3 regions of the Pseudomonas xantholysinigenes genome follow, and region 2 is predicted to be linked to each of the others. Evidence: predicted binding sites of a transcription regulator. Region 2 holds the regulator's gene; each other region holds the start of a gene.
What was found. The regulator FliA, encoded in region 2, starts transcription of late flagellar genes. The targets are predictions, from matches to a motif close to CTAAAGTTTNNNNNNNNNNNGCCGNTAA.
Positions count from the first base shown of each region.

Region 1: the regulator FliA is predicted to act here: its motif matches at 2,093-2,120, upstream of HU772_RS05685 (flagellar protein MotY).
Region 3: the regulator FliA is predicted to act here: its motif matches at 2,048-2,075, upstream of motA (flagellar motor stator protein MotA).

Region 1 is NZ_CP077095.1:1,239,107-1,243,635, forward strand. It holds gene HU772_RS05670 (peroxiredoxin) at 1-47, shown strand, start outside; gene rnt (ribonuclease T) at 309-920, opposite strand; gene pyrC (dihydroorotase) at 980-2,026, opposite strand; gene HU772_RS05685 (flagellar protein MotY) at 2,157-3,128, shown strand; gene HU772_RS05690 (argininosuccinate synthase) at 3,257-4,474, shown strand; gene HU772_RS05695 (hypothetical protein) at 4,526-4,529, opposite strand, start outside.
Region 2 is NZ_CP077095.1:3,861,083-3,865,611, reverse strand. It holds gene flhA (flagellar biosynthesis protein FlhA) at 1-448, shown strand, start outside; gene flhF (flagellar biosynthesis GTPase FlhF) at 460-1,773, shown strand; gene fleN (flagellar synthesis regulator FleN) at 1,888-2,721, shown strand; gene fliA (RNA polymerase sigma factor FliA) at 2,718-3,458, shown strand; gene HU772_RS17105 (chemotaxis response regulator CheY) at 3,562-3,936, shown strand; gene HU772_RS17100 (protein phosphatase CheZ) at 3,955-4,529, shown strand, end outside.
Region 3 is NZ_CP077095.1:5,006,861-5,011,389, reverse strand. It holds gene rhdA (thiosulfate sulfurtransferase) at 1-429, opposite strand, end outside; gene HU772_RS22370 (HDOD domain-containing protein) at 474-2,009, opposite strand; gene motA (flagellar motor stator protein MotA) at 2,140-2,991, shown strand; gene motB (flagellar motor protein MotB) at 2,995-4,005, shown strand; gene HU772_RS22355 (molecular chaperone Tir) at 4,110-4,529, opposite strand, start outside.

The DNA of each region.
Region 1 (4,529 bases), 2.6 Mb from region 2:
CGGAAGGTGTTGCTGCCTACCTGAGCGAGAACGCTGGCAAGCTGTAATTTGCCAAGCGCAAAAAACCGGCCCCGGTGGCCGGTTTTTTTTTGCTTCAAGCTACAAGCTACAAGCTACAAGCTACAAGCTACAAGCTACAAGCTACAAGCTACAAGCTACAAGCTACAAGCTACAAGCTACAAGCTACAAGCTACAAGCTACAAGCTACAAGCTACAAGCTACAAGCTACAAGCTTCAAGCGAAAAGCACGGGGCGCATGCAGGCAGCTCTTACTTGTAGCTTGTAGCTTGCAGCTTGCAGCTTGCAGCTTAGTCGTTGAAATCGCGCCAGCCGCCCATCTCTTTCCAGCGGTTGACGATGCCGCAGAACAACTCGGCGGTCTTCTCGGTGTCGTAGCGCGCCGAATGCGCTTCCTTGCCGTCGAAGTCGATGTCCGCGCTCTGGCAAGCCCGGGCCAGCACGGTCTGGCCATAGGCGAGGCCGGCGAGGGTGGCAGTGTCGAAGCTGGAGAATGGGTGGAAAGGATTGCGCTTGATATCGTTGCGCGCCACCGCGGCATTGAGGAAGCCCAGGTCGAAGCTGCTGTTGTGGCCGACCAGGATCGCCCGCTTGCAGCCATTGGCCTTCAGTGCCTTGCGCACGCCACGGAAGATGTCGGTCAGCGCGCTGTCCTCGCTTACGGCCATGCGCAGCGGATGGTCCAGCTTGATGCCGGTGAACTCCAGGGCGGCCTGCTCGATGTTCGCACCTTCGAAGGGTTCGACCCGATAGAAGTAGGTGTGTTCGGGGAACAGGAAACCCTTCTCATCCATGCCGATGGTCACCGCGGCAATTTCCAGCAGGGCGTCGGTGGCGCTGTTGAATCCACCGGTCTCGACGTCCACCACCACCGGCAGGTAGCCGCGGAAACGCTCGGCCATCGGGTGGCGCGAGCCGCTGCTGACCGAGTTGTCCTGATCGTCTTCGTAGAGGTCTTCGCTCACGCGTTGTCCTCCAGCAGGCGCCAGCGCAAGGTTTCACCAGCGCGCAGGGGAACCACGGTGGTGTCGCCGAACGGCAGGCTTTCAGGCGCCTTCCACTCCTCGCGCACCAGGGTGATGGTGTCGGTGTTGCGTGGCAGGCCGTAGAAGTCCGGGCCGTGCTTGCTGGCGAACCCTTCGAGCTTGTCCAGGGCATTGCGTTGCTCGAACGCCTCGGCGTACAGCTCGATCGCGGCGTAGGCGGTGTAGCAGCCGGCGCAACCACAGGCGGCTTCTTTTGCGTGCTTGGCGTGTGGCGCCGAGTCGGTGCCGAGGAAGAACTTCGGATTGCCACTGGTGGCCGCATCCAGCAGCGCCACCTGGTGGGTGTTGCGCTTGAGGATCGGCAGGCAATAGAAGTGCGGACGAATGCCGCCGACCAGCATGTGGTTGCGGTTGTACAGCAAGTGCTGGGCGGTGATGGTCGCGCCGACGTTGGCCGGGGCCTCGCTGACGAACTGCGCGGCGTCGCCTGTGGTGATGTGTTCGAACACCACCTTGAGCGTCGGGAAGCGTTCGACCAGGCGGCGCATGTGCTCGTCGATGAAGCGCTTCTCGCGGTCGAACACGTCGATCTCGCTACGGGTGACTTCACCGTGCACCAGCAATGGCATGCCGGTCTCGGCCAGGGCCTCGATCGCCGGGAAGATGTTGTCGATGCTGGTCACGCCCGAGTCGGAGTTGGTGGTGGCGCCGGCCGGGTAGAGCTTGGCGGCGTACACGATCCCGCTGGCCTTGGCGGCACGGACATCGTCGGCGCTGGTGCGGTCGGTGAGGTACAGCACCATCAGCGGCTCGAAGCGGCTGCCGGCGGGGCGTGCGGCAAGGATGCGCTCGCGGTAGGCAGCGGCCTCGACGGCATTGCGCACCGGCGGCACGAGGTTGGGCATGATGATGGCACGGGCAAAGGTGCGCGCCACGTCACCGACGGTATGTGGCAGGACGGCACCATCGCGCAGATGGATGTGCCAGTCGTCGGGGCGCAGGAGGGTCAGGCGATCGGACATTGGGAATTCCAGGCGGGTCGAACTCAGACCTCAATGCTACCGGAAAACCCCTTGTCGAGCACGGCTATCAAGTTTTCCCGCAGGCGTCCGATAGCCTTGAGGTAAGCCGTCAGAATCTGTGGAGCCGCCCGTGCGCCAGCGTTACCTAGCCCTGTTCACCCTTGTCGCCAGCCTGCCGGCCGGCGCGTTGACCTTCCAGACCCGCGTGGAGAACGTTGCCTGGAAAGTCGAGGGGGACCAGTTCGAATGTCGCCTGATCCAGCCGATCGACGGTTTCGGCAGTGGCGAGTTCGTGCGCCGCGCCGGTGAGCAGCCGACCTTCCAGCTGCGCTCGGACAGCAATGTGCTGGGGGCCGGTTCCGCCACCTTGCTGGCCGCGGCGGCGCCTTGGCAGCCGGGGCGCGGCGACATAAACCTCGGCGCGGTGCAGATGGCCCGCACGGGCGTGCTGTTCACTTCCAGCCAAGGCCAGGCCAGCCGTCTGATCAATGGCCTGCTCGATGGCCGCAGCACCGTGGTGCGCAACTATCGGGGCGAAGGTGGTAGGCCGATGGAAGTGCATGTGATGCCGGTCAGCTTCGCCAAGGCCTACGGCGACTACCAGCTGTGCGCTGCCAAGCTACTGCCAATGAACTATGACCAGATCCGCCAGACCCAGGTCGGTTTCCCTGGGGGGGGGATCGAGCTGGACGGCTCGGCGCGTGCGCGCCTGGATGTGCTGCTCGACTACCTGAAGGCCGATCCGACGGTCAACCACATCGAACTCAATGGTCACTCCGACAACAGCGGCAATCGCCTGACCAACCGCGATACCTCGCGTCGGCGGGCGCTGGCGGTGGCCGAGTACCTCAAGGCCCACGGCGTGCCGGAAGAGCAGATCACCGTGCGTTTCCACGGTGAGCGCTATCCGCTGGCCAAGAACAACAGCGCCGCCAACCGCGCGCGCAATCGCCGGGTGAACATCCAGCTCGAGCGCGTGACGCCCGTCGAGAAACCGGTGGAGAAACCGGCAGCACCAGCACCGGCCTCTATTCCGGCACCTGCAGCTTCCCCGTCAGCACCTGCTGCCACCGCCGCGCAGCCCGCCCCGGCGAAATCCTGAGTGCGACCACGGGTCGCGCTCTCGACAATTCCTGTCGCTTTGTCGTCACAAGCTGTCGCCCCATTGTAAATATTTCGGCAAGGCCGGTAGAATCATCGGCTTTCCGTACAACCCCGTGGAGTGATGGCATGGCGGACGTAAAAAAGGTCGTATTGGCGTATTCCGGCGGCCTTGATACTTCGGTGATTCTCAAGTGGCTGCAGGACACCTACAACTGTGAAGTGGTGACCTTCACCGCCGACCTCGGCCAGGGCGAAGAGGTCGAACCGGCCCGCGCCAAGGCCCAGGCGATGGGCGTGAAAGAAATCTACATCGACGACTTGCGCGAAGAATTCGTGCGTGACTTCGTCTTCCCGATGTTCCGCGCCAACACCGTCTATGAAGGCGAGTACCTGCTGGGTACCTCCATCGCCCGTCCGCTGATCGCCAAGCGCCTGATCGAGATCGCCAACGAAACCGGCGCCGATGCTATTTCCCATGGTGCTACCGGCAAGGGCAACGACCAGGTGCGTTTCGAGCTGGGTGCCTATGCGCTCAAGCCCGGCGTCAAGGTCATCGCCCCATGGCGTGAGTGGGACCTGTTGTCCCGCGAGAAGCTGATGGACTACGCCGAGAAGCACGGGATTCCGATCGAGCGCCACGGCAAGAAGAAGTCGCCGTACTCGATGGACGCCAACCTGCTGCATATCTCCTACGAAGGTGGTGTCCTGGAAGATACCTGGACCGAGCACGAGGAAGACATGTGGCGCTGGAGCGTCTCCCCGGAGAACGCGCCAGACCAGGCTACCTACATCGAGCTGACCTACCGCAACGGTGACATCGTCGCCATCGACGGCGTCGAGAAGAGCCCAGCCACCGTGCTGGCCGACCTCAATCGCATCGGCGGCGCCAACGGCATCGGCCGTCTGGACATCGTCGAGAACCGCTACGTCGGCATGAAGTCGCGCGGCTGCTACGAGACCCCGGGCGGCACCATCATGCTCAAGGCGCACCGTGCCATCGAGTCGATCACCCTGGATCGCGAAGTCGCTCACCTGAAGGATGAGCTGATGCCGAAGTACGCCAGCCTGATCTACACCGGTTACTGGTGGAGCCCGGAGCGTCTGATGCTGCAGCAGATGATCGACGCCTCTCAGGTCAATGTGAACGGCGTTGTGCGCCTGAAGCTGTACAAGGGCAATGTGACCGTTGTCGGTCGCAAGTCGGACGACTCGCTGTTCGATGCCAACATCGCGACTTTCGAGGAAGATGGCGGCGCCTACAACCAGGCTGACGCGGCGGGCTTTATCAAGCTCAATGCCCTGCGCATGCGCATCGCGGCCAACAAGGGGCGCTCGCTGCTCTAAGCGCGCTCTGACAAAAAACCGGCCATTGGCCGGTTTTTTTTTGCCCGCGTTTCAG
Region 2 (4,529 bases):
CGACATCCGCAGTATTGCCGAAGCCATCGCCAACAATGCGAACAAGAGTCAAGATACCGCCGCGCTGGTGGCCGTGGTGCGCGTCGGATTGTGTCGCGCCATCGTGCAAAGCATTGTCGGCGTTGAGTCGGAGCTGCCTGTGATCACCCTTGAGCCAAGGTTGGAACAGATTTTGCTCAATAGTTTGCAAAGGGCCGGGCAAGGTCAGGAAGAAGGTGTTCTTCTTGAACCGAGCATGGCTGAAAAGCTTCAGCGTTCGTTGATCGAAGCCGCCCAGCGCCAGGAAGTGCAGGGCCAGCCGGCCATCCTCCTGGTTGCCGGCCCGATCCGTGCCATGCTGTCGCGTTTCGGTCGCCTGGCTGTACCGAATTTGCATGTTTTGGCGTATCAGGAAATACCTGACAACAAGCAAGTCACCATCGTTGCCACCGTGGGCCCCAATGGCTGAGGTAGTGGGTTATGCAAGTTAAGCGTTTTTTCGCCGCCGATATGCGTCAGGCCATGAAGCTGGTCCGTGATGAGCTCGGCTCCGACGCCGCCATCATCGGCAACCGGCGCATCGCTGGCGGTGTCGAACTGACGGCTGCGCTGGACTACAAGCTGTCCGCCCTGGCCCCGCGCGTGCCCAATGTCGAGCTGGAGGACGAGCTGCGCAAGACCCAGTCGCGCATCGTCACCGCCCAGGCCGAGCTGAGCGGCCGTGGCGAGGCGAGCGAGGGCGGCAACCGCCAGTTGTTCGCCGGTCAGTCGCTGACCGCCTCCGAGCCGTTGATCGAGCCGCAGGTCGATGAGCCTACCCCGGTGGCAGCCTCGGCCCCGGCGGCGGTCGACCCGCGCCTGTTCGATGCCATGCGTTTCGAGCTCAACGGCCTGCGCGAGCTGCTCGAGGTCCAGCTCGGTTCGCTGGCCTGGAGCCAACTGCAGGGCAGCAAGCCGCAGCAGGCCAATCTCTGGCGTCGCCTGCAGCGCCTGGGCCTGTCCGGCGGCCTGGCCCGCGAACTGCTCGAACTCACCGCGGAAATCGAAGAACCGCGCCACGCCTGGCGCATGGTTCTGGCGCACCTGGCACGCATGATCGACGTGCCCGAGATCGAGCCGATCGAAGAGGGCGGCGTGATCGCCATGGTCGGCCCGGCCGGCATGGGCAAGACCACCACCCTGGCCAAGCTGGCCGCGCGCTACGTGCTCAAGTACGGCGCGCACAACCTGGCGCTGGTGAGCATGGACAGTTTCCGCATCGGTGCCCAGGAGCAACTCAAGACCCTGGGGCGCATCCTCAACGTGCCGGTCACCTATGTCGATCCGGGCGAGTCGCTGGCCCAGGCCCTCGAGCCGCTGCTGCGCAAGCGCGTGGTGTTGATCGACACCGCTGGCCTGCAGGCCAGCGACCCGGCCTTGCGCATGCAGCTGGAAACCCTGGCCGGGCGTGGCATCGCCGCGAAGAATTACCTGGTACTGGCAACCACCAGCCAGAAACAGGTGCTGACCGCCGCCTACCACAGCTACAAACGCTGTGGCCTGGCCGGTTGCATCCTGACCAAGCTGGATGAAACGGCCTGCCTCGGCGAAGTGCTGAGCCTGGCCATCCGTCATGAATTGCCGGTGGCCTATCTGACCGATGGCCCGCGCATTCCCGACGACCTGCAGTTACCACGCAAGCACCAGCTGGTGAGCCGCGCGGTGAGCGTGCAGTTGCAGGACGAGCCCAGCGACGAGGCCATGGCCGACATGTTCGCTGATCTGTACCACAACCCTGGCAAGCGCGCGGGTTGAGGGTGAATACTGTGCAAAGTACCTACATCATGGGGTTGCCCGGCCGGACCGTGGCCTTGAATGTTCAGCCCCTCATGTGGCCTGGGTCCAAGCGAGACAAGGTAAAGAACAGACATGGGTAGCATGCATCCCGTACAGGTGATCGCCGTGACCGGTGGCAAAGGTGGCGTCGGCAAGACTAACGTTTCAGTGAACCTGTCCCTGGCGCTGGCCGAGCTCGGCCGCCGGGTCATGTTGCTGGACGCCGACCTGGGCCTGGCCAATGTCGACGTTCTGCTGGGGCTCACGCCCAAGCGCACCCTCGCCGATGTGATCGAGGGCCGCTGCGAGCTGCGCGACGTGCTGTTGCAGGGGCCGGGTGGTGTGCGCATCGTCCCGGCGGCCTCCGGCACGCAGAGCATGGTGCACCTGGCGCCGGCGCAGCATGCCGGCCTGATCCAGGCCTTCAGCGAGATCGGCGACAACCTCGATGTGCTGGTGATCGACACCGCGGCAGGGATCGGCGAGTCGGTGGTCAGTTTCGTGCGCGCCGCCCAGGAAGTGCTGCTGGTGGTCTGCGACGAGCCCACCTCGATCACCGACGCCTACGCGCTGATCAAGCTGCTCAACCGCGACTACGGCATGAACCGTTTCCGCGTGCTGGCCAACATGGCCCAGAGCCCGCAGGAAGGGCGCAACCTTTTCGCCAAGTTGACCAAGGTCACGGATCGCTTCCTCGACGTCGCCCTACAATACGTCGGCGCCGTGCCTTACGACGAATGCGTGCGCAAGGCCGTGCAGAAGCAGCGGGCGGTCTATGAGGCCTTCCCTCGGTCCAAGTGCGCGCTGGCCTTCAAGGCCATTGCGCAGAAGGTCGACAGCTGGCCGCTGCCTGCCAACCCGCGCGGTCACCTGGAGTTCTTCGTCGAGCGCCTGGTGCAACCCACCAGCGCAGGGCCCGTGCTATGAACGCGAGCGGTTTCAAGATGTACAGCAAGGCGGCGAAGGACGCCCAGTACGAGCTGGTTGAACGCTACGCGCCGCTGGTCAAGCGCATCGCCTACCACCTGCTGGCGCGGCTGCCGGCCAATGTCCAGGTCGAGGACCTGATCCAGGCTGGCATGATCGGTCTGCTGGAAGTCGCCAACAAATACGACGCCAGCAAGGGCGCCAGCTTCGAGACATACGCCGGGATTCGCATCCGTGGCGCCATGCTCGACGAGGTGCGCAAGGGCGATTGGGCACCGCGTTCGGTGCATCGCAATACGCGCATGGTCAGCGATGCGATTCGCTGTGTTGAAGCAAAGACCGGTCGCGACGCTAAAGATCACGAGGTTGCTGCCGAACTCCAATTGAGTCTCGATGATTACTACGGGATTCTGAACGACACCTTGGGCAGCCGCCTGTTCAGTTTCGACGACCTGCTGCAGGACGGCGAACACGAAGGGCTGCACGAGGACGGAGCCAGCGGCCAGCTGGAGCCATCGCGAGATCTGGAGGACGAGCGCTTCCAGGCCGCCCTGGCCGATGCCATTGCCAACCTGCCGGAGCGCGAGCGCCTGGTCCTGGCGCTGTACTACGACGAAGAGCTGAACCTCAAGGAAATCGGCGAGGTGCTGGGGGTCAGCGAGTCGCGTGTCAGCCAGTTGCACAGCCAGTGCGCGGCACGTCTGCGCAGCCGTCTGGGTGAATGGCGGGCGCGTTGAGCCAAGGTTCGATGCAGTCGTTTTTTGTGGTGCCGAATTGATTGACTGCGCGCTCGGCGCCGAGCGCGTTTAAGACTGCTTGGAGGTCTAATTGAACAAAGACATGAAAATCCTCATCGTTGACGACTTTTCGACGATGCGGCGGATCATCAAGAACCTGTTGCGTGATCTGGGCTTCACCAACGTCAAGGAAGCCGATGACGGCAACACGGCACTGCCGATGCTCACCAGTGAGCACTTTGACTTCCTGGTAACTGACTGGAACATGCCGGGCATGACCGGTATCGACCTGCTGCGCGCGGTTCGTGCCGATGAGCGTCTCAAGCACCTGCCGGTGTTGATGGTCACCGCCGAAGCCAAGCGCGAGCAGATCATCGAAGCGGCCCAGGCCGGGGTCAATGGCTATGTGGTCAAGCCTTTCACCGCCCTGGCGCTGAAAGAAAAGATCGAGAAGATCTTCGAGCGCGTCAACGGCTGAGTCACGTCAGGGGGCGCCATGGAGTCAATCAACAACTCGCTGGGTGAGTTCGAATCAACCCTGAAGAAGCATGCCCAGGAACTGGTCGAGAGCCTTGAGCGCGGCCGGTTCGGCGAGGCCGTGCAGCTGATCCACCAACTGAACCAGACCCGCGACCGCGGCCTGTACCAGGAGGTGGGCAAGCTTACCCGCGAGCTGCACAGCGCGATCGTCAGCTTCCAGATCGACCCGGAGATGCCGCAGGCCGAAGAGGTCTCGCAGATCACCGATGCCACCGAACGCCTCTCTTACGTGGTGCGCCTCACCGAAGGCGCCGCCAACCGCACCATGGACCTGGTGGAGGAGAGCACGCCGGTGCTCAACGCGCTGGCGACCGAGGCCCAGGACCTGTCCGCCGATTGGCAGCGCTTCATGCGCCGCGAAGTGGCGGCGCCGGAGTTTCGTGAGCTGGTCAAGCGTGTCGACAGTTTCCTGACGCACAGCGCCGAGGGCAACCGCAAGGTGTCCGGGCACCTCAACGACATTCTGCTGGCTCAGGACTATCAGGATCTGACCGGCCAGGTGATCAAGCGGGTGACCGCGCTGGTTACCGA
Region 3 (4,529 bases), 1.1 Mb from region 2:
AGCATGCAGGTGCAGGCTCACCGGGCCACCGACGGCGTCCGGGGTATCGGTGGACAGTTTGTCCGCCGGCCAGGCCTGGATGCCGCCGTTCAGATAGTGGTATCCCTGGTGGCCGATCACGTCGAGTAGCCAGATGAAGCGCCCGGCCCAACCGCCGCCTTCATCGTCGTAGACCACGTAGACCGCGTCGTCACGGTGGCCGAGTTCGCCGAACAGTTTTTCCAGGTCGGCGCGGGCCGGCAGCAGGCCCGGGGCCGGGGGCTGGCCCAGTTGGGTGCGTTTCGGATCGACGAAGCGAGCCCCCGGGATGTGCCCGCTGCCATAGCGGTTGGCGCTGGTCAGGTCGACCAGGATCAGCCGTGGCGAATCCAGGCGCGGCAGCAGATCCTCGGGTTCGATCACCAGGGGCAAGCCGGAAAAGTCAGTCATCCACGGTCTCCAGGGTGGAAAGAGGGGCGATTGTAGCGCAAGGGTCAGCCGTTGCGGATGGCAAACACGGCCAGCGCTCGCTCGATGCATTGCGCGGTTTTACCGAATGCTTGCACGCTGACGTCGGCCAGGGGTTTGCCGTCCTGATCGGCCACCGCGAGCATCAGCACCTGTTCGCCGACCGCCAGCGAGCGCAGCAACAGATGCTCGCTGCGAAAGAACGCGCGCAGCGGCGCCGGCAGCAGGACGCTGAATTGGGCGTGATTGTCGGGTGTCAGGCGCAACTGGCCGGCCTTGCTCATCAGTTTTTGCAGCAGCTTGTTCTGGGCTACCGGCAAGGCAATAGTGGCGGCTTCCTTCGGCAGGCCAGCGGTCTGCTGCACGCGCAGGTAGTCGGTGGCCTTGTCCAGGCTCAACAGCATCACCCGCTGCATGCCGCAGGCCAGCAAGGCATCACGGGCTTGGCTGGCCAGGTGCACACCGTTGCTGAACGGGCTGGGCTGGGCCAGCAAGGTCTGGCACAGCGCGCGCCAGCGGCCGAGGTCTTCGGTGCTGGGCGGTGGCGGCGTGAGCATGTCCGGGTGCGGGCGACGCTGATTCCAGGGCCAGATCAGCGCTTCGGCGGGGTGGAACAGGGCATGGCGGGCATGATGGCGGGCACTGGCCGCAGCCTGCTGGTGAACCTGCTGCTGGACATCGTCGAGGCTGGTCTGCAGGTACAGCGCGGTCAGCAACTGCCAGCGCAGCAGGTGTGGATTGTCCCAGCCGACCTGGGCGGCCAGGGCCAGGCCGTTGGCCAGCAACACGGTATTCGGTGGCTGGTTGAACCAGCGGCGCAAGGCCGGCTCGTCGTCCAGGCGCTGTTGCTGGACGAGCGGGTCCTGTTCGCGGGCGATGTTCAGCACCTGGGCCAGTTGTTCGCGCTCTTCGAGCAGCAGGCGATAGCCCTGGATGACCCACTCGGGCAGCCGCCAGTGTTCAGCAAGGCTGCGGCAGAGCTGCATCAGGCGTACCCCGAACAGCGCCTGCTCGACCTCGGCGGCGTCCTCGCCCTTGTGGATAACCCGCAACTCCCAGGTGTCGAGCAGCTTGGGATAGGCCAGGGCCAGCGGCCACATCGGCGAGAGGAACAACAGGCTGCCCCAATGGATTTCCTGCCACAGCCTGGCCAGGCGGCTGGCGAACAGGCCGTTGGCCTGCTGCGTGGCATGCTGGCTGATCAACAGGAACTGGCGCAGCACTGGCGGAATCTCCTCGCCGGGCAGCGCCGGCAGGCGCGCCAGCAGTTGGCTGGTGCGGCCCAGGCCCAGACGGTTGAGGGCGACTTCCAGGCTCTCGGCCGGCTCTGCCTGGCTGGCGTTGGCCGAGTGGTTGGCCTCGCGCATCACGCACAGTACCAGCGCGGGGCTATCCTGCATCAGTTCAGCGATGTCGCGCAGGGACCGACGGCTGTCGTTGATGGCCTGCAAAACACGGTCATGGCTTTCTTTTGGCACCGGTACCCGAATCCCGTCGAGCAGCTTTACCCAGGCCTCTAGACTCGATGGCGGCTGACTTGGCACCTTGGTTTCAATTGGCATATTGACATCAGTCCGAACTGGCTTTTCGCAATGAGTGGCTATAGTCTGGCGCAGTTCTGCCGATAAGTAGAAGAAGAGTTTTCAAGCTTCCGTCCCCCATCCTGACCACGACAGCAAGTGCTTCCAACTTATGGCTAAAATTATCGGCATCATCGTCGTATTCGCGAGCGTGCTCGGCGGCTACGTGCTTTCCCACGGCAAGATCGCGGCCCTGATCCAACCGTTCGAGGTGCTGATCATCGGCGGTGCGGCCTTCGGCGCGTTCCTCCAGGCCAACCCTGGTTACATGACCATGCATGTGATCAAGAAGTCGCTGAAGATGTTTGGCACCCGTTTCACCCACACCTTCTACCTGGAAGTGCTGGGCCTGGTGTACGAGATCCTCAACAAGAGCCGTCGTGAAGGCATGATGGCCATCGAGGGCGACATCGAGGACGCGGCGGCCAGCCCGATCTTCGCCAAATACCCTGCGGTACTCGGCGACGAGCGCATGACCGCGTTCATCTGCGACTACCTGCGCATCATGTCCACCGGCAACATGGCGCCCCATGAGCTCGAAGGCTTGTTCGACATGGAGCTGCTGAGCATGAAGGAAGAGCTCGAACACCCGTCGCACGCGGTCACCGGTATCGCCGACGGCATGCCCGGCTTCGGTATTGTCGCGGCGGTACTGGGTATCGTGGTGACCATGGCTTCGCTGGGGGACGGCGACCAGAAGGCCATCGGCCTGCACGTGGGTGCGGCGCTGGTTGGTACCTTCTTCGGTATTCTGGCCGCCTACGGCTTCTTCGGCCCGCTGGCCAATTCCCTGCGCCACGACGCCAAGGAAGAGCTGAACGTCTACGAGGCGATCAAGGCCTCGCTGGTGGCCTCGGCCTCCGGCATGCCGCCGTCGCTGGCCGTGGAGTTCGGGCGCAAGGTGCTGTTCCCGGCGCACCGTCCGAGCTTCGCCGAGCTGGAACAAGCAGTACGCGGTCGCTAAGCCATGGAGAACAACCAGCCTATCATCGTCAAGCGCGTCAAGCGCTTTGGCGACGGCCACCACGGCGGCGCCTGGAAGATCGCCTTCGCCGACTTCGCCACGGCGATGATGGCGCTCTTCCTGGTGCTGTGGCTGATGTCCACCGCCACGCCCGAGCAGAAGATCGCCATCGCCGGCTACTTCAAGGATCCGATCGGCTTCTCCGAGAGCGGCACGCCCTACATCATCGACCTGGGCGGTTCGCCGCAACTGGCGCCGGAAAAGACCATCAACCCGGAAGTGAAGTCCGAACCGACGCCCGACACCAGCCTGCAGCTGGACAAGGACAAGGTCGAGACCATGGCCGAGCAGGTCGAGCGCGAGCGTCTGGAACTGTTGCTGCAAGAGCTGCAGAACAAGGTCGAGGAAAACCCGCAACTGCAGAAGTTCAAGGACCAGATCCTGTTCGAGATTACCCAGGATGGCCTGCGTATCCAGATCATGGACGCCGAGAACCGGCCGATGTTCGACCTGGGCAGCGCGCGTCTGCAGCCGTACTTCGAAGACATCCTGCTGGCGATGGCCGATACCATCAAGGCGGTGCCGAACAAGATCAGCATCAGTGGTCATACCGACGCCAAGCCGTATAGCGGTACGGGCGACTTCGGCAACTGGGAGCTGTCCGCCAACCGCGCCAACGCCGCGCGTCGGGCGCTGGTGGCCGGTGGCTATCCGGACGAGCAGGTGGCGCGGGTGGTCGGTTATGCGTCGTCGTCGTTGTTCGACCGGGCCAACCCGTTCAACCCGGTGAACCGGCGAATCGACATCATCGTCCTGACCAAGAAGGCTCAGCGCGACATCGAAGGCGAGCAAGGCACGCCAGGGCAGACCCCGCCGGCGGAAGCCACACCGCCTGCCGGCGCGGCGCCAGCGCCAGGGGCAAGTGATGCGCCGATGCAGCCCCGCGAGCTGCGCCAGAAGCTGAACATCTTCGAGGATGGCGTGTTGAAGATGGATGAGTCCAAGGACCAGTAAGAAAGCTGTGGGCGCCAGCCTTGCTGGCGAACCCAGGGGACGCGGCGGATGGCACCGGCCGCGCCGGTGTTCGCCGGCGAGGCCGGCTTCTGCGCGAGGTTGGATCAGAACCCCCGCCTGATCTTGGCCTTGAGATCGGCATGGAAGAAATCGGCATTGTCCCGGTCCGCGGCACTCCCTCGTGGTAGTGCCGACTGCATCCCTCGGCCAAATGTCTGCTCGTCATGGTACGCCCGGACGAACAGATCGATATGCCCCCGCTCGCGCATCACCGGCCACTTGCTCAGGCGTTGTGGCATTTGTGCCGGGCAACCCAGATAGAAACTCGCCCGTCGGCCCGTCATCGCCACTGCACCCAGCAGCCAGGCTGTCCACCAGTCCTCAGCTTCGTCTGCGCCCAGCACCCCTATCCAATGGGTGGCATCGGCCATCTGCTGGCAAAAACCGCCATGCAGGTCGTCGAAAGTCTGCCCCTGGCTGTCGAACAGCACCAGTTGCGTGGGGATGCCTTCGAGCAGCAGGCG